One region of the Kushneria konosiri genome, then DNA from elsewhere that is predicted to be linked to it. Evidence: predicted binding sites of a transcription regulator. Region 1 holds the regulator's gene; each other region holds the start of a gene.
The links. The regulator sigma-54, encoded in region 1, starts transcription at its own class of promoters, with help from an activator protein. The targets are predictions, from matches to a motif close to TGGCACNNNNNTTGCTNT.

Region 1 (9,505 bases):
GTCATGTTGAAGGCGCTGTTGAGCCGGCGGATCAGCGTGACCAGTACCCCCATGGAAATGGGGTCCTGACCGACAAAGGGCTCGTCATACATGATCAGATCCGGGTCCAGCGCAATGGCACGCGCCAGCGCCACACGCCGGGTCATGCCACCGGAAAGCTCGGCGGGCATGAGGTCACGGGCGCCACGAAGGCCAACGGCCTGCAGCTTGATCAATACCAGGTCCCGGATCATGTGCTCCGGCAGGTCGGTGTGAACCCGTATCGGAAAGGCCACGTTTTCAAACACGCTCAGATCCGAGAACAGTGCCCCGCTCTGAAACAGCATGCCCATGCGACGGCGCATGCGAAACAGTGCCTGCCGCGACAGTCGATGCACGTTGTCGTCGCCAACATGCACACTGCCCGAATCAGGCGTGAGCTGTCCGGCAATCAGTTTGAGCAGGGTTGTCTTGCCTGTACCACTGGGTCCCATGATGGCCGTAATGCGCCCTTTTGGAATCTCCAGATCAACGCCCGAAAAGATGGGTCTGCCAGCTCGCGAGAAATGCAGGTTCTCGACGCTGACCAGTGTTGAGTCGGACATATAACTCCTGAATGAACACAAAAGGATATGGAGTTAGCGAACATCGTATCCGAATTATGCCCGCCCCCACCAGCCTCAGTTGGCGCCAACTGCCACAAAGGCATAAAAATCGGCAATTAACGTCATTTTCGATCTGAAAGGCCTGGCATCGATACTCTCGATGATGCCTGCCAGGTTACGCTTGTGCCCTGAACCATCCGACGTCAGAATTCACGGCCATGACCACACCAGACATCGACCACGACTTTTTGGCCAGCGCACGACGCACCCTCTCACTTGAGCAAAACGCCTTGAGAGATCTGTCCGAGCGTCTTGATACCCCCTTCACCCATGCCTGTCAGCATATGCTCGAGTGTCGCGGGCGAGTGGTGGTCACAGGCGTTGGCAAGTCAGGGCACGTGGGCCGCAAGATCGCGGCCACACTTGCCAGCACCGGCACGCCTTCATTTTTCGTGCATGCCGGGGAAGCCAGTCATGGCGATCTGGGCATGCTGGTACGCGATGATCTCGTTCTGGCGCTCTCCAACTCGGGAGAAACGGCCGAACTGACGGCTCTTTTACCCCTGTTCAAGCGTCTGGGAACCACCATGATTGCCATGACCGGCAATGTGTCGTCGAGTCTTGCAAGACACGCTGACGTGCATCTTGATGTCAGTGTCGCTCAGGAGGCCTGCCCGTTGAACCTGGCCCCGACCTCCTCCACGACAGCAACGCTCGCTCTGGGAGATGCGCTGGCAATCGCCCTGCTGGAAGCGCGCCGCTTCAGCCCCGAGGATTTTGCCCTGTCCCACCCGGGCGGCACGCTGGGCAAACGCTTGCTGCTGCGGGTGGAAGATTTGATGCATACCGGTGATGAACTGCCTGTCGTTCGTAACGACGCGCTGCTCAGCGAAGCGCTGATTGAAATGACACGCAAGGGCCACGGGTTTACCTGTGTAACCGACGAACGCGACCGTCTTGTGGGCATCTATACCGATGGCGATCTGCGCCGCACGATCGATCGCCATGGTGACGTCCGACAGCTGACAATCAATGACGTCATGACGCCCGGGGGCCGCACCATCGAGGCAGAAACCCTTGCCGCAGAAGCGGTCAGGGTCATGGAGGATCATCGCATTACGGCGCTGGTCGTGGTCGATACCCTGCTCCGGCCGATCGGGCTACTCAAGATGCACGACCTGCTTAGAAGTGGCATCGTTTAACCCTGGCTCAGGCCACCCCCATTTTCCAGAACAAGCTGGTTTCAGCCGCTCAAAGCGAGTCAAAACCATCGATTGCCACGCCGGAGAGCTGAACCCGAACGCCATGACACACTCCAATGACATCACTGCCGCACTGAACAAGCGCGCCCTCCCGATACGCCTGCTGGCACTCGACGTTGATGGCATTCTGACCGACGGTCGTCTGCGCTATGCCGCTCGGCCGGAACAGGATGGCGACAAGGTATTTCACGTGCGTGACGGCCTCGGCCTGAAGCTGGTCATGCAGGCCGGCATTGATGTGGCCCTGATCACCGGCAGGATCTCTCCTGCCGTCGACCGCCGCGCACAGGAGCTGGGTATTCGCCACGTCATTCAGGGCCGTGATGACAAGCAGGTCGCCCTGAAAACCCTGATGGCAGAACTGGAACTTCAGGCTGACGAGGTCTGTTACTGCGGCGATGACCTGCCTGATCTGGGGGCCATCGTGTATGCAGGTCTGGGGGTAACGGTATCAGATGCCCCGGACTATATTCGTCAGCGAGCCGATCTGGTGACCCAAACGCCGGGAGGACATGGTGCAGTGCGTGAGCTCTGTGAATGGCTCCTTAACGCGCGGGGCGTCTGGCAGGATATCATTGATGCTCATGAGCGGCTCTGAGGCTGCATCGCTTATTCCGACAGGACGTGCATATGGCTTTTAGAGACAGACTTCCTTCCAAACGCACACGGGCACGCCTTGGCATTCTGGTGCTGGTACTGGCACTTGGAGGCGTACTGACACTGATCGACCAGCGAAATACCCTGATGTCTCCCGGCCCGGCACCGGAAAGCGAACAGGGGGTTCCGGATTATTATCTCGAAGGGGTCACCTACACCCGTTTCGATGACCAGGGCCGCATCTCACAGACCATGGAAAGCCCGCGCGTATCCCATACGCCTGCCGACGATGTGACCCGGGCGGTTACTCCGCACTTCACCCTGCTGGGCGATGATGGCCATCGCTGGACAGCGGATGGTGAGCGCGCCACGCTCGGCCCCAATGCCAACACGTTCGAACTGAGCGGAGATGCCGTACTGCGTCAGCCGGCAGACAATTGGCAACTTGAAACGGATGTGCTGCATTATGATGTACCATCTCGGCATGCCTGGAGCGACAGCGGCGCCGTATTCACTCAAAACGAACAGCGTACCCGGGGCGACCGTTTCAATGGCTGGGTCAACGAGGATCGCATGACGCTTGAGGGCAATGTGCAGGGTTTTCACCCCCCCATTCGCCGGTAATCGTCTTCTTTTTTACACATGAATGATGACAAGGATCTCCCATGACGCGCCCTCTGCTGCTGTGTACTTCTGCCCTGCTACTGGCAATGCTCGGCCAGCAGGCCATGGCTCTGGAAAGCGATCGCCAGAAACCCATCAATATCGGCGCTGATGCCCTCAACATCGATAACCGTGCCGGCACGGCCGTCTACACCGGGACAGTCGAAGTCGATCAGGGCACCATGAAGCTGCGCTCCAATCGCGTCGAGCTCAAGCGCGCCCAGAGCGGCGGCCTTTCGAGCCTGACCGCCAAAGGCGGTGATGGTGGGCGTGCCTATATCGAACAGCAGCCGGCACCCAATGATCCATTGGCCAAGGGATGGGGTAACACCATCATCTATCACGCCGGAGAGCGGCGTGTCGAACTGATCGGCAACGCCGAGCTGCATCAAAATGGTGACACCTTTAACGGCGGCTACGTGGAGTATTTCCTCGACTCCCGCCAGGTCAACGCTCGTGGCAACCAGAGCGCGAAGAGCAACAGCTCTGAAGGCAGCTCGGGCGGACGCGTTCGCATGCAACTGACGCCTGAAGACCAACAGGGCAGCAGCCAATGAAAACCCTTCACGCAGCCCATCTGGCCAAAAGCTTCAAGGGGCGCCGTGTCGTTCAGGACATCAGCCTGTCAATTCGGCAGGGAGAGATCGTGGGGCTTTTGGGCCCCAATGGTGCCGGCAAGACCACTTCGTTTTACATGATCGTTGGCCTGATCCAGGCCGACGCCGGTCATGTCGCCATCGATGATCTCGATCTCAGCCGCCAGCCGATGCACAAGCGTGCCCACGCCGGCATCAGCTACCTGCCTCAGGAAGCCTCGATCTTTCGCAAGCTGTCCGTAGCCGACAACATCATGGCCATCCTTGAAACACGCAAGGATCTGGATCGCTCACAGCGGCGCGAACGACTCAACCAGCTGCTTGAAGAATTCAGCATCAGCCATATCAGGGACAACATGGGCATGAGCCTGTCCGGTGGCGAGCGACGGCGTGTCGAGATTGCTCGTGCACTGGCCATCGAACCGGCCTTCATCCTGCTTGATGAGCCCTTTGCCGGCGTTGATCCCATTTCGGTTGGCGAAATCAAGGGCATCATCCGCCAGCTTCGCACCCGTGGCATTGGTGTTCTGATCACCGACCATAACGTTCGTGAAACGCTGGATATCTGTGATAACGCCTACATCGTCGGCAGCGGCCTGATCATTGCCGAAGGCGATGCCAATGCCGTGCTGAACAACCAGCACGTACGCGACGTTTATCTGGGTCACGAGTTTCGTCTTTAACCCCGAAGACTTGCCAATCGGTGGCATGATAATTGCAGCTTTAAACGCCTTGAGCACTTGCAAGGGGGCCGCGGACTGGATAGCGTGACATCACACGTTGGCGACCGGGCTTTACGAACATGATGAAACCCGCCTTACAGCTGCGCACGGGCACTCATCTCACCATGACGCCCCAGCTGCAGCAGGCCATCCATCTGCTGCAGCTCTCTACGCTGGATCTGCAGCAGGAACTCCAGATGGCGCTGGAAAGCAACCCGCTACTGGATATTGAAGAGGACCAGCCCCTCGACCTCGAGTTGCCGGAAACACCGCCCTCTCAGGAGGAATGGTCCAGTGACATTCCGGAAGAGTTGCCCCTGGATGCCCGCTGGGACGATGTCTATACCAACGGCAGCGCTTCCTCGAGCGCTGCAGATGACAGCTGGAGCATCGAACACAACGCCGTAGCCATCGATCTGACCTCGCATCTTCGTGAGCAGATTCTGCTGATGGACATGACCCCGCGGGAACAATTGATCACCGATACCCTGCTGGATGCCCTCGAACCCAGTGGCTATCTCGGTGTAGATCTTGAAGATCTTGGCAAGGGGCTTCGCCAGCAGGGGCTCGGTAATCTAAAACAGTCCGAACTGGAGCACATGCTTGCGCGGCTTCAACAGTGCGAACCGACCGGTGTATTTGCACGAGATCTGCGTGAATGCCTTTTGCTACAACTTGACCAACTCCCGGGCGACACCCCCTGGCTTGCCCAGACCCGACGCATGGTGCGCCAGTTTCTCGAACCGCTGGGACAAAATGATCGTCGTTTGCTCAAGCGCCGCCTGAGTCTTGATGATGACGCACTCGATGAAGTGATTCACACCATCCGGTCACTTAATCCAAGACCGGGTCGCGAGTTTGAATCCGTGGATCAACACCTCGTCATCCCGGATCTGGTGCTGCGCTACCACGCACGTCATGGCTGGCAGGTCGAGCTCAACCAGGAGGCCCTGCCAAAGCTTCGTATTCAGCCCGACTACGCAGCCCTTGTGCGGCGCGCCGACAAAAGTGAAGACAACACCTTTCTCAAACAACATCTTCAGGAAGCACGCTGGCTGCTCAAGAGCCTGTCGAGTCGCAATGAGACCCTCTTGCGGGTAGGACAGGAAATCATGACCCGACAGGCAGGGTTCATCGAACATGGCGATGAAGCCCTGAAACCCATGATTCTCGCTGATATTGCTCAGGCCGTGGACATGCACGAGTCAACCATCTCCAGGGTGACCACTCGCAAATATATCCACACGCCGCGCGGCATCATGGAGCTCAAGTATTTCTTCTCAAGCCATGTCGGTCAGGAAGGCGATGCCCATGCCAGCACGGCCATTCGCGCCCGAATCCGCAAGTTCATAGAAGAAGAGGCACCACGACGCCCGCTGTCTGATGCTCGTCTGGTGCAACTTCTGGCTGATAACGGCATCGTTGTTGCCCGGCGTACTGTCGCAAAATACCGTGAGGCCATGGGCATTCCCTCTTCCAGCGATCGCAAGCGTCTGGCCTGAATGGCATGAAAAGAGACAACAACATCATTCAGGGTTTGCGCTGACGGGAAAAGCGTTACAATCTGAGAGTAGCCGGAAGAGGCTTGCAGGTCCGGCGGTCCATGTGGACAACCGGTTATCCGTTTCGATTCAGGGAGCATGCCATGCAGGTAAACATTACCGGGCACCACGTCGAATTGACCGATGCACTGCGCGAGCACGTCAATCAGAAGCTTGCCAAGCTGGAACGTCACTATGACAACATCACCAATGTTCAGGTGACACTGTCTATTGAAAAGGAGCGCCAGCAGGCCGCGGCCACGTTGCATGCCGCAGGTGCCGAACTTCATGCTCAGGCCGAGCAGGAAGATCTCTATGTTGCCATTGATGCCTTGACAGAGAAGCTTGATCGCCAGCTGCTCAAGCACAAGGAGAAAACACAGGCCCGCTCCCAGGGCAACGGCAAATACCTGTAACCCATGACACTTGACCAGATACTCCCCTCCGACCGAATCCTGTTTGATGTGGAAGGGGGCAGCAAGAAGCGCGTGCTGGAATTTTTCAGCGGGTTCATCTCACAAAACATTCCCAGTCTCGACAGCCAGGAAGTCTTTTCCCGTCTGATCAGCAGGGAGCGTCTGGGGAGTACCGGTGTGGGGAATGGCGTGGCCATTCCCCATGCACGCAATTCACACTGCCGCCAGCCGCTGGCCGGATTCATGCGCCTACAGCAGGCGGTGGATTTTGATGCCATCGACGGTGAGCCCGTCGATCTGCTTTTCGTGCTGCTGGTCCCTGAAGCAGCCGAAGACACGCATCTTTCCCTGCTGGCGCAGATTGCTGAAGTCATGAACGCCGCCGAAACCCGGCATGCCCTGCGCAATGCCCATGATGAGCAGGAACTTCATGACATTCTGATGCAGGCCATCAGTCAACTTTCAACGAGAGTATAAGCAGCATGGCCATGGAACTTGTTATCGTCAGTGGACGCTCCGGTTCCGGCAAGTCCATCGCGCTTCAGGCGCTGGAAGATCAGGGCTTTTATGCCATCGACAATCTACCTGCGATGCTTCTGTCTTCCCTGATCGATGAACTCGAAGCCGGCAGCCCGCACAGAAACCGCGTTGCTGTCAGCATTGATGCCCGCAACCTGCCCAGCGAACTGGAGCGCTTTCCGGAACATCTGGAGGCCCTTTCCACGCGCGGCATTCATTGCCGGGTGGTCTACCTTACGGCAGATTCCCGTGTGCTTCTGGAGCGCTATGCGGCCACACGACGTCGTCACCCTCTGACGCGCGAAACACAGATGACGCTGGCCGAGGCGATCGAAGCCGAACATCAGTTTCTCTCCCCGCTTCGCCATACGGCAGATCTGGTCATCGACACCTCGAGTCAGTCAGTGCATGACCTGAGACGCCGCGTGGCCGAACAGGTGGCACATCATGACATCAATGATCTGACGCTGACCTTTGAATCCTTTGGCTTCAAGCGTGGTGTGCCACTTGATGCCGATATGGTGTTTGATGTGCGCTGCCTGCCCAATCCTTACTGGGACCCACGCTATCGCACCCAGACAGGCCAGGACGATGATGTTATCGCCTTTCTTGAAGCCCATGACGAGGTCAGGGCAATGTTTGGCGACATTTGCCAGTGGCTCGAGCGCTGGTTGCCCTCCTACCTGGCCAGCCATCGCAGCTATCTGACCGTCGCCATCGGCTGCACCGGTGGCCAGCATCGTTCGGTGTATCTGGCAGAACAACTCGGCGAGCATTTTGCCGATCAGTTTCCGGCCGTACGAATCCGCCATCGTGAACTGACCATCCAGCGCGCTGTCAGCGAGGCGGGTGATGCTTCAGCGTGAACTGACCCTGACCAATCGTCGCGGCCTGCATGCGAGAGCCGCGACGCGGCTTGTACAGTGCTGCCAGCCCTTTTCGTCTCGCGTGACGATTTATCATGGTGAAAGAAGCGCCGACGCGGCCAACATCATGTCGCTTCTGATGCTGGCTGCCCCCTGTACCAGCGTGGTTCATGTTCATGTGGAAGGTGACGATGCCGAAGAAGCGCTCACGGCCATCGTGGCCCTTTTCGAGGCGCGCTTCGACGAGGATCAATAGATCTCGAACCGCAGATAAACCGGCATCCGGCGTTCACGAACATTGTTCGACTCTCTGCTAGAATACGGCTCTTCGATGGGCTGACACAGGGATGTCACAACAATGAGCAATGATCAGAAAGGACGTCAGCCCCGTCTGGAGCGACTTGAAAACGCCCTGGCACAGCGGGAGATGGACCAGGTGCGTCGTCTGCTTCGCCGCGGTCTTCCGCCTGCCGATGTTGCCCAGCTGCTGGAGTCTATCCCGCCGCGCGAGCGTGACATCCTCTGGGAGCAGGTCGACAGCCAGGCCAAGGGCGAGATTCTTCAGTACCTGAATGATGACATCCAGACCGAGTTTTTAAACCGGATGGATGCCCCTGAGCTGTTGCTGGCGACCCAGCAGCTCGACAACGATGATGCAGCCGATCTGCTGCAGCGTCTGCCTCACACCACGCTTGAAGACATCCTGTCCAGGATGGCGCCCAGCCGCCGGGCGAGCATCGAGATGGTGCTGTCCTATCCCGAGGACACGGCCGGCGGGTTGATGGATACCAACACCATCACCATTCGCCCGGAGGTCACACTCGATGTGGTTCTGCGCTATCTGCGCCGGCACAGGCGCCTGCCTGAATCCACGGACAACCTGCTGGTCGTGACGCGACACAATGAGCTGATCGGCGTTTTGCCCATCAACCGTATTCTGGTCAGTGCACCCGGCATCAGCGTGCGCGAAATCATGGACACCGACGTGGTAACCCTCACGGCGCTGATGCATGAGGATGAAGTGGCCAGCATCTTCGAACGCAGGGATTTGATCTCGGCACCGGTCATCAGTGCCGACAATCGGCTGCTGGGGCGAATCACCATTGATGACGTGGTCGATGTCATTCGCGAAAACTCGGCGCGCACCATGATGAGCATGGCCGGCCTCGAGGATGAAGAAGATACCTTTGCGCCGGTGCTGCGCACCAGCCGCCGACGCGCCGTCTGGCTGGGCATCAACCTGATCGCCGCCACCATTGTCTCGATTGCGATCGGATTTTTCGAAGACACCATCCAGCAGATTGCCGCACTGGCCGTGTTGATGCCAATCGTTTCCAGCATGGGCGGCATTGCCGGCTCTCAGACCCTGACCGTATTGATCCGGGGGCTTGCACTGGGACATGTTTCGGGGGCCAACGTGCGCTGGCTGGTGGTGCGCGAACTCCTGTCCGGCTCGATCAACGGTGTTCTGTGGGCGGCCATCGTGGCCGTCATGGCCGTGGTGCGCTTTCATGACATGACGCTGGGCGCCATCATCGCCATGGCCATGGTCATTAACCTGCTGGTAGCCGCACTGGCGGGCACCCTGATTCCGGTCATCCTGAAAAAACTCTCGATCGACCCGGCACTGTCAGGCGGCGTGCTGTTGACCACCATTACCGATGTCGTGGGCTTTGTAGCCTTTCTGGGGCTGGCCACCGCCATGTATTGACACAATGCCGGAGCCTTCAGGGAGTCAT
Region 2 (9,505 bases), 1.7 Mb from region 1:
AACCGCGGTAGGGATGTCTTCGGTCACATCACCCGGCAGGCGCTCTTCGGAGAACACGGCCAGAATGCGCATGTCACCGCTTTGTACGTGAGGTACGGAGTCAGAGATATCGGTACTGGCGACCTGAATGTGTCCGCCCAGCAGCGATGTGGCCAGCTCACCGCCCCCTTCCATCGCGACGTAGCGCATCTTCTTGGGATCGATACCGGCGGCTTTCGCCAGCAGTGCCGTCTGCATCCAGTCCTGACCGCCGACCGAACCACCGGCACCGATCACGACCTTGCTGGGATCCTTGCGCAGCGCCTGAACCAGATCATCAAGATTTTTGTAGGGAGAGTCGGCGCGTACCGCGACCGCACCATAGCTGGTGCCTACACCGGCCAGCCAGCGCACGGCGCTTTCATCAAAGCGACCGAACTTGCCCTGAGCCAGGTTCAAAAGCGAACCGCTGGACCAGGCAACAATCGCATCGGAATCATCGGGACGCTGAGCGACCACCGTGTTGTAGGCAACCGCCCCAACACCGCCCGGCATGTAGGTCACACGCATGGGTGTGGAGAGAATGCCCTCCTCCACCAGTGCGGTCTGAGCCAGCTTGCAGGTCAGGTCAAAGCCACCGCCCGGGGCGGCCGGAGCGATACATTCAGGCCGCTTGGGGCCGTCAAAGGCCTGTGCCTGAAACCCGGTACCCAGACCCAGGGCGCCGATCAGGGCCAGTGCTGCCATGCGCCCCTTGCCAAAGCTGCGTCGTGTCATTGTCATGTTGCCTGTTCCTCACGTCTGCCCGGCGAACTGCCCGGAGCTTTTGTTATACGGCGATCGAAACCCTGAAGATGAATGCCATGTCGGCCTGTCCCTGCATTGGTCACCGGACCAAGGCCATGCATACTGTCCTCGTGGACAATCTTCATGCGCTGATGCGGGATCGGATCTGTCCGGGCTTCGCCTGTTGGCACGATAGTGCGGCAGGCTTTCAACAACCTTTCACGGGAGCGGCAATGCGTACGCTATTGGTCGAAGACCATCCCTCGCTGGCGGAGAGCATCCAGCGCTCGCTGGAGTCCGCCGGCTGGCGAGTCGACGTCATGCATGATGGCGCCTCGGCACGCACGGCCCTTGAAACCGAAAGCTACGCCCTGCTGCTTCTGGATATCGGCCTGCCGGAGATGGACGGCTTTACGCTTTTGAGCTGGCTTCGAAAGCGTGATACGCGACTACCGGTCATGCTGCTGACCGCTCGTGGCAGCATCAACGACCGCGTCAAGGGGCTCAATCTGGGTGCGGACGACTATCTGATCAAACCCTTCTCGCTTTCCGAGCTGCAGGCCCGCATCAACGCCCTGATCCGCCGTACCCGCCATGACGGCCAGCAGATCCATCGCTGTGGCGCACTGGCCTTCGATCTCGACGCGCGCAGCTTCACCCTGCTCGATCAACCACTGATGCTGCCGCCCAGGGAACTGGCGCTGCTGGAAGCCCTGATGGCCCGCGTCGGGCGCACGGTCAGCAAGGAGCATCTGGCCGCCCAGGTATTTTCAATGGCAGAGGATGGCTCCTTCGATGCCATCGAAGTCTATGTCTCGCGCCTGCGGCGCAAGCTGGAAGGCAGTGACGTGCGCATTGTCACCTTTCGTGGCCTGGGCTATCAGCTGGAAGCCCAGCCGGCCGACGCTACGAACCCGCCCACATGAAAGCCAGCCTGTCTCGCCGCAGTCTGCGGGGTCGCCTGACCCGACGCATTGGCGCCGCGCTCTTGCTGTTGATCGGCATCGGGGTGGCCGGGGCCTGGCTGGATGCCTGGCGGGTGGCGCGCAGCGCCTATGATCGGCCCCTGCTGATTGCCGCCCGAGTGCTGGGGGAGTCTCTTACCTACCAGGATGGCCGACTGCAGGCGAAGATATCGCGCGCCGTACTCGACCCCTTTTCACTCGACAGTGGCGGCAGCGCCTTTTATCAGATCATTGCCTCACAGCAGGGCTCGATCGCCGGATTTGATGATCTGCCCGCCCCGCCGCCCTCAAGCACCATGACCCAGCGCTACCCCTCTCTGGCACGCTTTTACGACGCCACCTATGGCGGGCGCGATGTTCGTGTGGTCTCGCTGCTGGTACCGGTCAGCCAGCCCGGCTATCACGACATGGTCGAGGTACGCGTCGCCGAACACCGCGACATTCATCTCCAGCTGATGCACGAACTGCTGAGCGATTCACTGCTGCGCCTGACCCTGTTTGCTGCCGGTGCCTTCATTCTCTTCATGCTGGCCATTGATGCCGCCCTGCGGCCGCTAAGACGCATCACCGACATGGTTGCCAGCCGCTCGCCGGACAATCTTGAACCGCTGCCGACCGAAAACGTTCAAAGCGAGGTCCGCGGGCTGATTGGCGCCATCAATCATCTGACGGCCCGACTGGACGACACCCTGCGCGCCCAGCGCACTTTCGTGGCCGATGCTGCCCATGAGCTTCGCACGCCCCTGTTTGCCCTGCGAGCCCGCCTGGAGCTTGGCATGCAGGCGCAGGACACCAGGGCACTGCGTGACACGCTGGAAAGCGCCCAGCGGGATCTGGAGGCACTGACCCTGCTGGCCAATCGTCTGCTGTCACTGGCACGGGTGGAAAATGATATCCGCCGTCGGGAATTTGGCCGGCTGGATCTTTCGGAAACGGCGCGAGAGTTCTGCATGAGCATGGTGTCGCTGGCATGGCAGCGGGGTCTGACAATGGCGCTTGAAGCCGAACATCCGGTCTGGGTGCCTGCCGATAGCGCCCTGGTCAACGAGCTGCTGGCCATTCTGATCGGCAATGCCCAGGCCTACACCCCCGCAGGCGGCCATATCACCGTGCGGGTGCTCAGTGATGCCATCATCGAGGTCGAAGACGATGGCCCCGGCATTCCCGTCGACGAGCGCGGACGGGTTTTCGAGCGCTTTTACCGGGTTCGGCGGGAAGGTATTCAGGAAGAGGATGCCGGACGCGCCATCAGCGGCACCGGACTGGGTCTGGCCATTGCCCGCCAGATCTGTACCGCGATGAGCGCCGATATCTCGCTGCATGAAGCCGCCGGTGGCGGGACCCTGGCGCGGGTCGCGTTTACGGCTGGCGCCCTGCGCGCTGATTCAGAGCACCTGTCAAAGCACTGAATGAACGCGTAACGGTTTCGGCCCGGATAGGGACGCATGCCCCCTATCCGGGCCACATCGCCTGAAAACTGACCTCAGATGCGTGACGTCACGGGCTTTTCTGCACCACCACGACGCCACAGGCCGGACTGCCAGCCGTGCGCCAGTGCCGCCACACCGCCACCGAAGAACACCGCAAAACTGCTGATATCGCCCAGCGGTGCCAGACTGATCGGCACGCTCACCAGCCCCCCCATGATCAGCGAGCGCAGGGCCACCGGATTCACGCCGCGCTGATAGTGGTAGGTGCTGCCTTCAGCGGAGGAAAACAACGCGTCCAGATCGATCTTCTGACGGCGCACCTTATAGAAATCCACCAGAATAATGCCGTAGAGCGGACCGATCAGACCGGCCAGCACACCGACCGTGTAGTGGATCAATTCAGGGTTGTTGAAAAGATTCCAGGGGGTGAGAAAGATCGAACCGACCGCGGCGATCATGCCGCCCATGCGCCAGCTGATTTTCTCGGGCGCGACGTGGGAGAAATCAAACGCCGGCGCGACGAAGTTGGCCACGATATTGATGCCGATGGTGGCGGCCACGAAGGCAAACACGCCCAGCACGGCCGCGGTGACACTGTCGATGCGGGCCACGGTTTCAATCGGGTCGGTCAGCATTTCACCGAACACCTGTGGCGTACCGGAGACCACGACCACCGTGATGATGGAAAACACCAGAAAGTTGACCGGCAGCCCCCAGAAGTTACCGCGACGCACGGCCTTCTCGGTGGCGCAGTAGCGCGAGAAGTCACCAAAGTTGAGCGTGGGGCCGGCAAAGTAGCCGGCGACCAGGACGGCAGCGACCACCATCTGCCACAGTGCCTCGCCACCGGTCAGTGTCTCGCTCGACAGCGACAGGCTGATGTTACCGGGCCCGGCGCGCCAGACGATCCAGCCGGCAAGCGCGAACATGACCGCATAGACCAGCGGGCCGGCCCAGTCGTTGAAACGGCGGATAGTGTCCATGCCACGCCAGAACACCAGCGCCTGAAGCACCCACATCAGTGCGAAACAGAACCAGCCGAGTGCCGACAGCCCCAGAAAGCTCGTGCCAGCCCAGGACTCGAGCCCCGGAAACCAGCGCAGCAGCACCAAAAGCAGTGCGTTGGAGGCAAGCCAGGTCTGAATGCCGTACCACACCACCGCGATCAGCCCGCGAATGACCGCCGGCACATTGGCGCCCTTCGTACCGAAGGCCATTCGGCAGATGACCGGAAACGGCACGCCGGTGCGCTGACTGGGACGCGCGACGGCATTGGCAAAGCACTGCACGATAAGGATGCCGACCAGCAACGAAATCAGCACCTGCCAGCCCATCAGACCAAGACCGAACAGACTGGCAGCCAGCACATAACCACCGACGCTGTGAATATCGGCCATCCAGAAGGCAAAGATGTTGTACGCGCTCCAGTTCTGTCGAGCCGGAGCCAGATCTTCATTATGAAGGTGCGGGTCGGGCGCCGTAGGCTGAAGGCCCTGAGTGCTGTTGTTATTCATGAGCGACTCCATGAAGGATCGTTTCGCTGCCGCCGGCAGCCCTGCGATAGTCGGATGGCTGATATCGCTTGTCACAATGACTGTATACAATCTTTGTGCCACATTGACGGCAAAGTCATTAAAAACCTCTTTGCGCGTCGCAGGAGACTGTCATGGCGTCGGTTTTTAACAACCCCCGCCCTGATGACCTCGCTCAATCATGGCCTGCCACACCGAAACCCTTTGCCATGGCGGCCCTGTCGCGCACCAAAGAAGTGCCAGGAACTGCCTTTTTGCACCAAAAAAGCGCTTTTTCGTCTACATGGATGATTCATGACCGTAGGCAGATCGGGGTGCGCGTCAGCGGGTTCAGGGCTTTTTAGCGCTGCGGCATGAATCATGCTTGTATACAATCTTCGAAGCAGGCAATCGATCGTAAGGCATGACAGGAGACCCATGAACGATACTCGTCAGTTTCATTTGCTCGCCGGCCAGGTCAGTGACCGAGGCGCTCGCAGTGATGAGGCGATCTATCAGGCATTGTGGGAGGCCATCGTGGAGCATCGACTCTCCCCCGGTGCCCGGTTGCCCGAGGACGCGCTTTCTCATGCCTTTGGCGTCAGCCGCACCACCATACGCCGGGTGTTGCAACGCCTGGCACTCGAGCAACTGGTAACGCTGCGCCCGAACCGCGGCGCCCAGGTCACCAGCCCCACGCCCAGTGAAGCCCGCGATGTCTTTCGGGCTCGACGGCTTCTGGAAAATGCCCTGCTGGCCGAGGTGCTTCCACGCCTCACCCCGGCAGATCTCAAGGCGCTCGAGGCCATTCATCAGCGCGAAACCCGTGCCAGGCGCGAGCACGCCATTCGACTCTCGGCCGAGTTTCACAGCCGCCTGATGGCCATGGCCGACAGCCCTTCGCTGTCCGAGGCGCTATCACAGCTGATTTCGCGAACCTCCCTGATCATCGCCGTTTATGGGCGGGCCGGAGCCGGCTGCCCCTGCGAGCACATCGAGCTGATCGATTTGCTCCGCGCCGGTGAGCTGGCCCCGGTACAGCGCTGGATGAACGATCATCTGACACGGATCGAGGCGAGCCTTGATTTCACCGCCAGCGGCGAAGCACTGCCCGATTTCGAACACCTTTTCGGCCACCACCGCGAGCAAAGTGCGTCATGACCTCTCATACCCCGACCATCTGTGTCATCAATCCCAACACCAGCACCGCCATGAGCGAAGGGATTGCCACCAGCGCCCGTCGCGTTGCCCGCGGCGAGATCCTCATGCTGACCTCGCGTCACGGGCCGGCCAGCCTTGAAGGCCACTTCGATGAGGCCATCGCCGTACCGGGCCTTCTGGAGCGCATCATCGAGACCGAGAAAGGCGATACGCGCGTAGACGGCTACCTGATCGCCTGCTTCGGCGATCCGGGCCTGGCGGCCGCCCGTGAGGTGGCCTCTGTCCCCGTGATGGGTGTGGCCGAGGCCGGCATGCAGATGGCCACCATGGTCGCGCGCCGCTTTTCGGTGGTGACCACGCTGGGGCGCACCCTGCCGATCGCCGAGCGGCTCTTGCACGAGTACGGCAAGCGCGAGCAGTGCGCCGGCCTGCACGCCTGCGAACTGCCGGTGGCGGCGTTCGAGTCCGACGATGACAGCGTCCATGAAACGCTTCTGGCCGCCTGCCGCGACGCGCTCCAGGCCGATGACAGCGACGCCATCCTGCTCGGCTGCGCCGGCATGAGCGAGCTGGCCGAACGCCTGGGTGAGGCGCTCGGCGTACCGGTCATCGATGGCGTCACCGCAGGCGTTGCCCTGCTGGAAGCCGTCAGCGCCACCGGCTACCCGGTGTCCAAGCACAACGACCGCGCCGCCCCCATCGCCAAGCCCATTCGCGGCGCCTTCGAACACCTGAGCTGGAGCCACTCATGAGTCACGATCTTCACCTCGAGAATTACCCCCGTGATCTGCGCGGGTACGGCGCCACCCCGCCGGACCCGAAATGGCCGGGCGGCGCCCGGGTCGCGGTGCAGTTCGTGCTCAACTACGAGGAAGGCGGCGAGAACAACGTGCTGCACGGCGACGCCCACAGCGAGACGTTTCTCTCCGACATTATTGGCGCCGCACCCTATCCCGACCGCCACATGAGTCTGGAATCACTCTATGAATACGGCTCGCGGGCCGGCGTCTGGCGCATTCTTCGTGAATTCGAACGCCGCAACCTGCCGCTGACAGTGTTCGGCGTGGGCATGGCCATGGCGCGCTACCCGGAGGTGGTGAGCGCGTTTCAGGACGCCGGCCACGAGATCGCCTGCCACGCCCTGCGCTGGATTCACTATCAGGACATGAGCATTGAGCGCGAGCGCACCATGATGGCGCAGGCGCTTGAGCTGCATCGTGAACTGACCGGCGAGCTGCCGCTGGGCTGGTACACCGGTCGCGACAGCCCCAATACCCGCACACTGGTGGGCGAGCACGAGCACTTTCTCTACGACTCCGACTACTACGGCGACGACCTGCCCTTCTGGACAAAGGTCGACAACGCTGAAGGTGAGACGCGCGATCATCTGGTGGTGCCCTATACGCTCGACACCAACGACATGCGCTTCGCCTCTCCGGGCGGGTTCAACTATGGCGATCCGTTCTTCAATTACCTGAAGGACGCCTTTGACGTGCTCTATGAGGAGGGGGCCGAGGCGCCGAAGATGCTCTCGATCGGCCTGCACTGCCGCCTGATTGGCCGGCCCGGCCGCTTCCGGGCACTGCAGCGCTTTCTCGATCACATCGAGGCCCACGACCGGGTGTGGGTCACCCGCCGCGTGGATATTGCCCGCCACTGGCACGAGCATCACGCCCCGACCGGGCGCTGAGGCCTGCTGCCTCTCTTCTCTGGCCTGTCGCCCTGCGCGGCGGGCTATCCCATCAGCAGCATCCACAGCGGTAGTGTCGCGGCGGCCAGAAGGGTCGAGAGAAAGATGCTTGCGCCAACGGTATGCTGCTCCTCGCCGGGCCGGGCAAAGGCCAACACGTTGACGCCGATCGGCCCGGCGGCGGCCAGCACCAGCACCTGCAGGGCCAGCGGTGATAGCCCCGGCATGACACTGCCCAGGGTCAGGACCAGCACGGGAAAGACCGCCAGCTTGCCGATGCAGATGGCCCAGATGGTTGGCGAGGTGCGTAGCTGATAGCGGGTCAGCCCTACACCGACCACGATCAGTGCGCACGGCAGGCCTGCCCGCGCCAGCCAGTCCAGCACCTGCCATAGCGGCTTCGGCAGGCCGAGACCGGACAGATTGATCACCAGCCCCAGCAGCAGCCCTATCACGATCGGATTGGCCAGCGTTTTCAGAAGATTCAGAACATCCAGCCGTTGTCCCGCGCCCTGGCCGAGCGCGGCATACAGTGACTGGGTCGAAAAGAGGATCAGACTGTGCACGGCCAGCAGGGCAAAGAGATAGACCAGACCGTCATGACCAAACAGCGCCGTCATCAGCGGAATGCCGATCAGGACATTGTTGGAATAGCTCGCCGCCAGTCCGACGGCAGATGTCTGCCCGGTATGACGGTGCATCACGACGCTGAACACGGCAAACAGCAGCAGCGCCGGAATGAAATAGACCAGCAGCAACAGTGGTGAAAGCGCATCTCCCAGCGGGGCGCGAGCGATGCCGGTTAACAGTAGGCAGGGCAGAAAGAGCTTGAAGGTGGCCCAGGAAAGACCACCGGCACTGGCAGGCGTCAGCCATTGCCGCCAGCCCAGTACATAGCCGAGTACGATGAGCGTGAAGATGGGCAAAATCGCGAGAATGGCAGCCATGGGCGCTCCTGGTCATCATGTTCCCATGGCGGGATTTTTATGGCGCCCGGGCAGGAGGGCATCATAACGGCCTGACGAAATCATGCCTATGCACGATACGTCCGGGCACGTGTTACCAGATGACGATCCTGACCGGGCGCGCCCAGCAGCGACAGCCCCCAGGGCGCCCGGCCACCGCCTTCCCGCTCATCCTTCAAAAGCGGCATGGAAAGCTGCGGTGCCCCCCACAGCCCGGCCAGCGCGGTCATGCCCATCAGTCGCTCCCGATAGGCCTCGAGCGGGCGGCCGGTCAGACTCAATAGCGGCGAGGCCCCCGGTGCCGTCGGCAGGGCCAGAAGCTGCGCACCGTCATCGCTGAAGGTGCGAAGCGCCTCGATAATCTCGGTACGGGCCCTGAGTGCCGCCTGCTCATCCCGCTCGGTCAACGTTGCGCACCATTGAAAGCGCGCCTCGATATCAGGCGCCAGGCGCGGCTGCTCCCGGGTGAGCCACTCGCCGTGCGCCCGCCAGATATCGCGGCCCTGAAGCACCCGGAAGGTACGTCCCAGATGGGTAAGCCACTGATCCGACAGCGCCTGAACCAGTAGATCCTGACGGGCGCCCAGCGCCTTGTGAAAGCGCCCTGCCTCGCTGGCCAGCGCTTCAGGCACCAGCAGCGTCATGACCCCACCAGGGGCGGCCGTTCGAGCCTCGGGCAGAAGCACATCGGCCACACCTGAAAGCGTGCTGTGGTCTCGACACAGCCAGCCCACCGTATCGAAGCAGGGCGCCAGCGGGAGCAACCCCTCACAGCTGATGGCGCCATGGGAGGGGCGAAGCCCCCAGAGTCCGTTATAGCTGGCCGGAATACGAATCGAGCCACCGGTGTCGGTCCCCAGGCCAATCTCGGCCTCACCGCGAGCGACGGCAATGGCCGAGCCGGAGCTTGAGCCCCCCGGCAGACGGTCGGGGGCGGCTGGATTGATCGGTGTCCCGTAGTGCACATTGGCACCGTTGAGGCTGTAGGCGAACTCATCGGTCTGGGTCTTGCCGACAA
Region 3 (9,505 bases), 1.3 Mb from region 1:
ACCACCGCGGCGCTGTGCGTGACGGCCGTGCGTCGTGGTCTGAGCGGCGAGCCTGCGCCCACGTCCGGTGCGCTGGGAGCAACCCTCACGGCGCTGCCGGAATTCCTGCTCGCCGCGATCCTGCTGGTGATCTTCGCGGCCGGACTCAACTGGCTGCCGCCCTACGGCTGGGGCGAGATACGCCATCTGGTGCTGCCGGCACTGGCGCTCGGTCTGCCGGCCGGCGGGCTTCTGGGGCGGTTGTTCAGCGACGGGCTGACCGCCGGTTTTTCCGAGCGCTGGGTGGCGACCTGGCACGTGGCGGGCTTTGGCCGGCGGCGCATCGCACTCGCGGTACTCAAGCGCATCCTGCCCAGCCTGCTGCCGCAGGTGGGGCTGGTGATCGTCGGGCTGACCGGCGGGGCGATTGCCGTCGAGCAGGTGTTCTCGATTCCGGGGCTCGGGCGGGCGACGCTGGGGGCGGCCTCGGCGCAGGATCTGCCGGCGCTTCAGACCGGTATCCTGCTATTGCTGATCATGGCCGTAGTGCTGGGCGGGGCAGCCGAGCTTGGACGAACGCTGCTGCTGGGACGTACCCTGCGTGCCGGGGCCGTGCCGGTCTCGCGTCATGAGTCTTGTCGCGGGCGCTGGCCGTGGCTGGTGCCCTCGGTGGTGGTCCTGTTGCTGGTGCTTGTTATCGCTGCCGGCATCACGCGCGACCCGCTGGCGTCCCAGTATCTGCGCCTGCAGACGCCGAGCCTTGACCTGCCGCTGGGGGCCGATGGCACCGGGCGCGACATTCTCGCCCGCGTCAGCCATGGGGCGCTGTCCACCATGGGTATGGCGCTGCTGGTGGTGTCGATCACTTTCGTGCTGGGTGTGGTGATCGGTCTGATGCCGCGGCTGGCGGCCGGGCCGATCGAGGTCACCAACGCTACCCCGCCGGTCATTGCCGGACTGGTGGTGGCGGGGCTCATGGGGCCAAGCGCCAGTGGCGCCATCATTGCGGTCACGCTGGTGAGCTGGGCACCGCTGGCAGCCCACACGGCGGCGCTGGTGACCGAGGTGCAGGGTCAGGCGCATGTGCGCATTACCCCGATGCTGGGGGTGGGGCGAGTGCGCCTTTTGAGCCGCTATCTTCTGCCTGCAGTGATCGGCCCGGTCTTTCGTCACGCCATGCTGCGCCTGCCCGGTATCGCGCTGGCGCTTGCCGCGCTGGGCTTTCTGGGGCTCGGGCCGCGGCCGCCTGCGCCCGAGTGGGGGCTGCTGCTGGCTGAGGGCATTCCCTATCTGGAACGCGCCCCCTGGGCGGTGCTGGTGCCTTCGCTGGCGCTGGTGTTGATGTCGGTGCTGGCTGTGTCGCTGTCGAGTCTCTGGCGGCGTTAATAAATTTTTTCATTTTACAGACAGGGTGCCGATTAACGATTGCCGACTGTATTAACTACAGTTGCGCCGCTACATTTTTTGTCAATTAAATATTCTTCCAATGCTGATGCGAAATATCGAGGTAAAGGGCCGTTTACCGGAATGGCCAAAATGGCTTCAAGTAAAAATTTATGATTACCCAGTTTATAAATACCTTCTTTCCTGTAAGGAATTAGATGGTTCCATATACGGTAACCAATATTTTGGCTAGAAGCCTTGCCTATATAAATTCCTGGTTGGCCTGGAGGTTCCGGGCTTCTACCACACAATACATATACTCCTGGAGAGTCCTTGCTGGGCCAATGCTGATCGGCCCATTTGCAATTCCATATGATCGAGAAGTTGGCCGGGTTTTCGATATCTATCGGGCTTAATTCAAAGGGTTCCTTTAGATGCTGGTTAAAGTTGGCAAGGTGCAGGTTAATTTCTTTAATTATATTTTCGTAGCGATTTTTAATCTCGTCATTCATGGCTTTTCTGCAAAGTACCTGGGTGCTGGATGTAAACTTTTTTAGTTTGATTTTCTTTAAAGAAACGTTTGATAATCTGGCGAGTTATGTTGTTTTACCATGATAATAAAACTGTCCGTACTCGCAATTCGTTCAGAAGATATTATATAAATTTTAACGCTATGGAATTCCAGGGCAGTGGTCCGGGCGGCCCGGGGTGGGAAAATGAGTGCGGGACTGGTCAGCTTTATCCTGTCCGGCTAGTCTGACGGGCCCTACCCTGTGACTGGAGCGCTATTCATGCTGAAACCGTTACTGCGCGGCTGCCTGCTGGCGCTGCCGCTGTTCTCCTCCCTGGCGCTGGCCGATGCCGAGCATCCGCACGTCGAAATCCGCACCAGCCAGGGCAATATCGAGCTGGAGCTCGATGCCACGGCAGCACCCAACACGGTGGAGAACTTCCTGCGCTACGCCAATGAGGACTTCTATCAGGGCACCGTGTTTCACCGCGTCATTGATGGCTTCATGATTCAGGGCGGTGGCATGACCGCCGACATGGCGTCCAAAGAGACCCATGATCCCATCGCGCTGGAAGAAAGCGGGCTCAAGAACACCCGCGGCACCATTGCCATGGCGCGCACCAGCCAGCCGGATTCGGCCACCAGCCAGTTCTTCATCAACCTGGTTGACAATCAGGCGCTCGATTACCGCAATCTCTATGAACCCGGCTACACCGTGTTTGGTCATGTGGTGTCGGGCATGGATGTGGTCGATGCCATTGCCGGGGCACCGACCGGCCGTCGCGGGCCCTACGCCGATGTGCCCAGCAACCCGATCACCATTTTGTCGGTCGAACGACTGGATTGATGCACCCCTGACATGACGGCCCGGAATGCCTGCCCAGGGCTTCCGGGCCGTTTTTTGTGGCTCATCACAAGGGCGTGTACGCGGTGTGTCTCGAAGCTGCGATGATGGTCACTCGAATCATCACGAGGGCGGTACATGAGACTTCAGGGACAGCGGGCCGTGGTGACCGGGGCTGCCAGCGGCATCGGGCTTGCCACGGTCGAGCGTTTTCTCATTGAAGGGGCAAGCGTGGCACTGCTGGATCAGGACGCGCCTGCCCTGATCCGAGAGGGCACCCGGCTGGGGCGGACGTATCCCGGCAGGGTTCATGTCGAGACGGTGGACGTGGCCGATCATGATGCCGTCAGAGGCGTCATGGCCTCTTCGCTCGACGCTCTGGGCGGGATCGATATCCTGGTCAACGCCGCCGGCGTCAACGTTTTCGCCGACCCGCTGGCGGTGGATGCCGAGCTCTGGCAGCGCTGTCTTTCGATCAATCTGGAAGGCGCCTGGCACTGCATTCAGGCGCTGTTGCCGTCGATGCTTTCGCAGTCGCGCGGCCATGTGGTCAACATCGCCTCGGTCCATGGGCATCGGATCATTCCCGGGGCCTTTCCCTATCCGGTGGCCAAGCACGGCCTGATCGGGCTGACCCGTTCGCTGGGCATTGAATACGCGGCCCGGGGCATTCGGGTCAATTCGATTTCGCCTGGGCTGATTGCAACGCCCTCCGCGCAGGCCTGGCTTGACGGATTGAGCGAGGCAGAGCGGTTGCAACAGATCGAGCTTTTGCCCTGCAAGCGCTTTGGCGACGCCAAAGAGGTGGCCGCCACGGCGCTGTTTCTGGCCGGTGACGAGGCGCGTTTTATCAATGCCACCGACATTCTCATCGACGGCGGGCGCAGCCAGGTCTATCACCTCTAAATCTCACCCCGCCGTCGATCGGTCTTCCCTTTGGGCCGTCAGTGCAGCTGACCGGAGGGGCCGAAATACTCGAAATGACGATATGGCGTGTCGATGCCCAGTGCCGCCAGAGCGCTGTCCACATCACGCATGAAACCGGTCGGGCCGGTAAAATAGCAGCTCGGTGTCACGTCGCGCGGCATATAGTCGGCCAGCAGGGCGCGGTTAATGATGCCGCGATGGCGCCGTTCATCGGTCGTTGTCGGATCGCTGTAGACGTAGCGGTAGATGAGCTGGCTACCGTACTGCTCGGCCATCGCCTTGAGAGACTCATGAAAGGCATGCACCCGGGCGTTGCGCGTGCCATGCAGATAGATGACCTGACGCCCGGCATCGAGTGCCTGGGCCATCAGCGAGAGCATCGGGGTCTGACCGACACCGGCGCTGATCAGCATGACCGGTGCTTCGCGATCATCGAGCACCATGTCACCCACCGGCGCCAGCAGGCGGACATGATCGCCGACCTTCATATGATCATGCAGGTGGCGGCTCGCGCGGCCCTGGCCTTCACGCTTGACCGAAATTCGGTAGACATCGTCGCCCGGCCGCGAGGTCAGGCTGTACTGGCGCAGGGCCTGTTCGCCGTCGATGTCGAGTGCCACGCCCAGATACTGCCCCGGCTGGAAGGTGCGCACCGGGTGCTCATCCAGCGGCTTGAAGTAAAACGACACAATCTCCTCGCTTTCCGCCACGCGATCGGCGAGATAGAAGTCCCGCTCGCCGCGCCAGCCACCCGGCGCCTCTTCAAGCACACGGTAGGTGGCCTCCTCGGCGTCGATCAGCCGCTCGGCGAATTCCCAGTAGAGCCCGCTCCAGGCGTCAAGGATCTCGGCGGTGACGGCATCGCCCAGCACCTTGCCGATCGCTGCCATCAGGCATTCGGCGACAATGGTGTATTGATCGGGCTGCAGATTGATCGCCACATGCTTGTTGACGATCGGGCGCATGAGTCGCTCCAGCGCTTCCGGGTCGTTGCGGTTGAGTGCGTAGGCGACCACCGAGCGGGCCAGCGCGCGGGGCTGCTCGCCGGTCTGCTGATGACGCATGTTGAACATCGAGCGCACGTGCGGGTAGCGCTCGAACATCAGCGGATAAAAGGTGCTGGCGATGGTTTCGGCGTTTTCGGCCACGACCGGGGCCGTGGCGTTGATGAGATCAAGCTGCTTCTGGTTAAGCATGGCGTGCTCCTGGCGAAGGGTTGACCCTTCTGACAGCGCAAGCGCCGTGCCAAGGGAGACCGAATGCGACCGGTTGCCACACGCTACCGGCCTTAAAGCCCGTGTCAGGCGGCTTTCTTCCAGGTGAGGCAGCAATGCCCGGTGGCATCATGCGTCGCGTCATGGTCATAATGACGATGATGCATGGTGTCAAAATGACCATACGACAGGCCGGAGTGTCGATATGACCATCTTTTCAAGAGCGCTGCGGGATCTGCTGGCCGCCCTGAGTGACGGCAAGGGTTTTGATGCGCTGCATCCGCAGTGGTCGCGGCTGCTGGCGGCGCTGGTCGGCCACTATCCGGCCGATGCCAGCACGCTGATGGTCAGCGTCGAAGGCGGGCTTCAGCCGGTGGCGGTGCTGGGTATGGGCCACGAAGTCTGTGGTCGGCGCTTTCAGCTCAATGCTCACCCAAGGCTGGCCGCTATTGCTGCCCATCCAGGCGTCTGTCGTTTCCCGTGTGATTGTACTCTGCCGGACCCCTTCGATGGCCTGCTTGATGCCGACCTGACCCATGTTCATGACTGCATGGGCGTGGCGCTGCGCGACGGTGACCGGCTGCTGGGCATGCTGACGCTGGATGCCCTGATCCCTCAGCAGATGCTCGGCATCGATGACGAGGAGTTGATGGCCGCCGCCGAGCTTTTGGCCACCTGTCTGCGTCTGACCGGCCAGCTCGAGGACACCCGCTCCAGGCTCAACCAGGTGCTGTCATCAGATCAGAGTGCGTCACTGCACACCCCTGGCTGGCGCAGCCCGGCCATGACCCGGCTTCATGAAAGCATGGCACTGGTGGCTCCCACCGATCTGAGCGTACTGCTGCACGGCGAAACCGGCGTGGGCAAGGAGCATCTGACTCGCCACCTGCATGAGCGTTCACGCCGTGCCAGCGGCCCACTGGTTCGGGTCAACTGCGCCACGCTGCCCGAATCACTGATTGAAAGCGCGCTGTTTGGCCATCGACGCGGCGCCTTCTCGGGCGCCAATCGTGACCATCGCGGCCACTTTGCCATGGCCGATGGTGGCACCCTGATGCTCGATGAAATCGGTGAACTGCCGCTGTCACAGCAGCCGCGATTGCTGCGCGTGCTGCAGGAGGGCGAGATTCAGCCGCTGGGCAGCGATCAGCCAATAAAGGTGGATGTGCGACTGGTGGCCGTCACCAACCGTGATCTGGCCGAGGAAGTTGCCGCAGGGCGCTTTCGTGAGGATCTTTATCACCGATTGAGCGTCTTTCCGCTGCGCATTCCGTCGCTGCGTGAACGTCGCGAAGACATCCTGCTGCTGGCCGGGCATTTTCTGGAGGACAATCGGGTGCGTCTCGGGCTTGCCAATCTGCGGCTGGACATCGGCGCCGAGCAGGCACTGCTGGCCTGGCACTGGCCCGGCAACGTGCGCGAGCTTGAACACACCCTGAGCCGAGCGGCCCTGCGTGCCATGGGCGAGGCACGTTCGGAATCGCGCCGGTCGGCCGTGGTCTGCATCGGCGTCAGACATCTGGACCTGCCCCTCGAGGCGGCGACAGGAAGCGCCAGGCCGCTGGTCGCCAGTTTATCCACATCCTCACACTTTCAACCGGCTGTGGATAACGCGCTCTCCCTGCGAGAAGCCACTGATACCTTCCAACGCCATCACATCGAACAGGTACTGATGGCACACGATTACAACTGGGCTGCCAGCGCCCGGGCGCTCGATCTGGACAGCGCCAACCTGCACCGGCTTGGCCGGCGACTGGGGCTTAAATAGGTCGTCGCCGGCGCCCGGAAAGAATCATGTTTCACGTGAAACATGGCCGCCTCTGGTTCCGATCGACGGGTTCATTGATGGAATCGGGCTGCCTGAAGGAAGGTCTCCGTCGCCGGTGTTGTTTTACGTGTGGCCAGCATCAGCGCAAAGGTACTCTCCAGACCCTGAATCGGAAAGTAGCGGATACGATCGCTTCTGAAACCCTGCATGCTCTCGGGCACAATGGAGACGCCCGCTCCCGCTGCGACCAGTGACAGCACGGCATGCATGCCATGGGCCTCCTGAACCACTGTCGGCACGAATCCGGCATGGGCACACAGCCGAAAGACCTGTAGATGAAAGCCGCGTCCTTCCAGCATCGGCCAGAGAATGAAGGGCTCGTCGGCCAGCACCTCAAGGGTCGGTTCGGTCCCCATGACCAGCGGATGATGAACCGGTAGCGCCATGCAAAGGCGGTCCTGATCAAAGTCGGCAAGTTCAAGGTCGCTGGCATCGGCCAGAGGCGGAATGAGGATGCCTATATCCAGCCTGTCTTCCCGAAGGGCTGCCAGTTGAGCGGTCGTAGTGGCTTCACGAAGCTCCAGTCGAATGTCTGGGAAGCCCCTGCGAAAGTTGCTCAGAATCTCCGGCAGCCGACCGTAAAGCGCACTGCCAACGTAGCCCAGCCTTACTGTACCGGTGCGCCCGTCAGCGATGTCACGGGTGACGGAAACGGCGTGCGTCGCCTGCTCAAGCTTGCGTTTGGCTTCTTCCAGAAAGACCTGCCCGGCGGTCGTCAGGCCCAGCACTCGCTGGCCGCGTTCGATCAGAACCACACCGAGCGTTTCTTCAAGTCTTCGAATGGCATGCGTCAGCGGCGGCTGTGACATGTTCAGGCGTTGCGCCGCACGATGGAAATGACGCTCCTCGGCCACGGCAATGTATTGCTCCAGCGCACGAAGGTTGAGACGAATGGGGCTATTGGTCACTGATCGCTCCCTGACTTAAACCGATGTCCGGCCATTTGATATCGCTTCTGTATCAAAACGCCACTCCAACAGTATTGGAGCTATCGAAATGCGCGCCCTATTGTCGTCTCATCTTGCATCTGAAAGGAGGCAGTGAGGATGACATTCGAGAGGCAGGTCATACTGTTGACCGGTGCTGGCCGAGGGCTGGGACTGGCTTATGCACGCTATCTGGCCGCTCTGGGGGCCACAATTGTCCTGCAGGATACGGGGGCTGACCGCTATGGTTTCGGAGAGGATGACGCCGTAGCGGAGATGGCCGCAGAGCGACTCCGTTTCATGGGCGGTCGGGTACATGCCATGGGCGGCTCACTGGACTCGCGCAAGCAGTGTCATCGTCTGGTTGAAACGGTGCTTGAAAGGCACGGACGGCTGGATGGCCTGATTCACAATGCCGGCTGGGTCGCGCATCAGGAAGTTGAAGAGATCGATGAGGTTGCCTTTGACAGCATGATGACCATCGCAGCCAGGGCTCCGCTATGGCTGGCCCAGGCCGCCTGGCCGGCCATGAAAGCGGCTGGTGGTGGTCGAATCGTCGTGACGACGTCCTGTCGTGCAATCTATCCGCAGTATGTTCAAAAGGGACTGGCGTCCTATGCCGCCGCCAAGATGGCGGCACTGGGCATCGTGAACGTACTCGCCCGGGAAGGTGCTTCCCATAAGATTGTGGTCAATGCGCTGTCGCCGGTAGCCAAAACCCGCATGTGGGGCGTGGACGGTGAGCCCGAAGAGCTGCGGCCGGATGAGGTGGCGCCCGGAGCGGCCTTTCTGGTGTCCGAGGCCTGTGTCGATGGTGGCTGGGTGCTGCGAGCGGCGAATGGGCAGTTTCATGCCACTCGGGCCACAGAAGCCGAGGGCGTGGATTATCCGCAGGATCTGCAGGGCGTTTGCGCCACTTCGGCAGCCGAGATCGCTGCCCGCTGGTCGCGGATTGCCCTGCCTGCCGTGGAGCCCCGCAGTCGCTGAACACAACAACGCCCGCCTGTGTGGCAGGCGGGCGCTGTTGATCAGGCCTTTTCCATTGCAGCCGTTTAGACCTCGACGTTGAGTGTCACGTCGATATTGCCGCGCGTGGCATTGGAATAGGGGCAGACCACGTGGGCCTTTTCGACCAGTTCATTGGCCCGGGCCTGATCCATCTCGGGGAGGCGAATGTTCAGGGCCACTTCGATGCCAAAGCCGGTTTCGATCGCCCCGATCCCGACTTCGGCACCCACCCAGGCACTGGCCGGCAACTTGACCTTTTCCTGAGCGGCGACGTGCTTGAGCGCGCCCATGAAACAGGCCGAATAGCCGGCGGCAAAAAGCTGTTCCGGATTGGTGCCGTCGCCGCCGTTACCGCCAAGCTCCTTTGGGGTGCTCAAAAGGACATCGAGTTTCTCGTCAGAGGAGACGGCGCGGCCTTCACGGCCACCAGTGGCCTGAGCGCTGGCGCGGTAGAGTACCTTTTCAATCGACATGGTCCTGTTTCCTGTGTCTGGCGCGCGCGATCCAATCGCGCGCTATTTAAATAAACAAAAAATGATCAAATGCTGTCCAGCTGCTTTTTCAAGGCGTTGAGCTGATCGCGCAGCGCCTTCATTTCTTCACTCGAGCATCCCGAGGCGCGTTCGACTTCTGCCGGCAGTGGGCGCGCCCTTTCACGCAGTGCGCTGCCCCTGTCGGTCAACGACACCTCGACCTGGCGTTCGTCTTCGCGACTGCGCTGACGTCTGACCAGGTCGGCGCCTTCCAGTCGCTTGAGCAATGGGGTCAGCGTGGCGGAGTCCAGTGCCAGCCGCTCGCCGATACCTGACACGGTCAGATGGTCTTCCTGCCACAGTACCTGCATGACCAGATACTGGGGATAGGTCAGATCCAGCTGCTTGAGCA

Region 2: the regulator sigma-54 is predicted to act here: its motif matches at 4,758-4,775, upstream of B9G99_RS07760 (NCS1 family nucleobase:cation symporter-1).
Region 3: the regulator sigma-54 is predicted to act here: its motif matches at 4,875-4,892, upstream of hmpA (NO-inducible flavohemoprotein).

The regions. Positions count from the first base shown of each region.
Region 1 covers NZ_CP021323.1:3,517,745-3,527,249, forward strand. Annotated here, with positions in the region: gene B9G99_RS16330 (ABC transporter ATP-binding protein) at 1-584, opposite strand, end outside; gene B9G99_RS16335 (KpsF/GutQ family sugar-phosphate isomerase) at 803-1,786, shown strand; gene B9G99_RS16340 (KdsC family phosphatase) at 1,890-2,444, shown strand; gene lptC (LPS export ABC transporter periplasmic protein LptC) at 2,477-3,067, shown strand; gene lptA (lipopolysaccharide transport periplasmic protein LptA) at 3,109-3,663, shown strand; gene lptB (LPS export ABC transporter ATP-binding protein) at 3,660-4,385, shown strand; gene B9G99_RS16360 (RNA polymerase factor sigma-54) at 4,505-5,926, shown strand; gene hpf (ribosome hibernation-promoting factor, HPF/YfiA family) at 6,070-6,381, shown strand; gene ptsN (PTS IIA-like nitrogen regulatory protein PtsN) at 6,385-6,858, shown strand; gene rapZ (RNase adapter RapZ) at 6,870-7,766, shown strand; gene B9G99_RS16380 (HPr family phosphocarrier protein) at 7,753-8,022, shown strand; gene mgtE (magnesium transporter) at 8,125-9,477, shown strand.
Region 2 covers NZ_CP021323.1:1,659,012-1,668,516, reverse strand. Annotated here, with positions in the region: gene B9G99_RS07775 (Bug family tripartite tricarboxylate transporter substrate binding protein) at 1-762, opposite strand, end outside; gene B9G99_RS07770 (response regulator) at 999-1,691, shown strand; gene B9G99_RS07765 (sensor histidine kinase) at 1,688-3,139, shown strand; gene B9G99_RS07760 (NCS1 family nucleobase:cation symporter-1) at 3,214-4,674, opposite strand; gene B9G99_RS07750 (GntR family transcriptional regulator) at 5,110-5,832, shown strand; gene B9G99_RS07745 (aspartate/glutamate racemase family protein) at 5,829-6,584, shown strand; gene puuE (allantoinase PuuE) at 6,581-7,522, shown strand; gene B9G99_RS07735 (AEC family transporter) at 7,567-8,469, opposite strand; gene B9G99_RS07730 (amidase) at 8,556-9,505, opposite strand, start outside.
Region 3 covers NZ_CP021323.1:1,276,525-1,286,029, forward strand. Annotated here, with positions in the region: gene B9G99_RS05960 (ABC transporter permease subunit) at 1-1,365, shown strand, start outside; gene B9G99_RS16720 (hypothetical protein) at 1,398-1,874, opposite strand; gene B9G99_RS05965 (peptidylprolyl isomerase) at 2,154-2,720, shown strand; gene B9G99_RS05970 (SDR family oxidoreductase) at 2,856-3,623, shown strand; gene hmpA (NO-inducible flavohemoprotein) at 3,662-4,840, opposite strand; gene norR (nitric oxide reductase transcriptional regulator NorR) at 5,064-6,626, shown strand; gene B9G99_RS05985 (LysR family transcriptional regulator) at 6,698-7,594, opposite strand; gene B9G99_RS05990 (SDR family NAD(P)-dependent oxidoreductase) at 7,733-8,599, shown strand; gene B9G99_RS05995 (organic hydroperoxide resistance protein) at 8,665-9,093, opposite strand; gene B9G99_RS06000 (MarR family winged helix-turn-helix transcriptional regulator) at 9,159-9,505, opposite strand, start outside.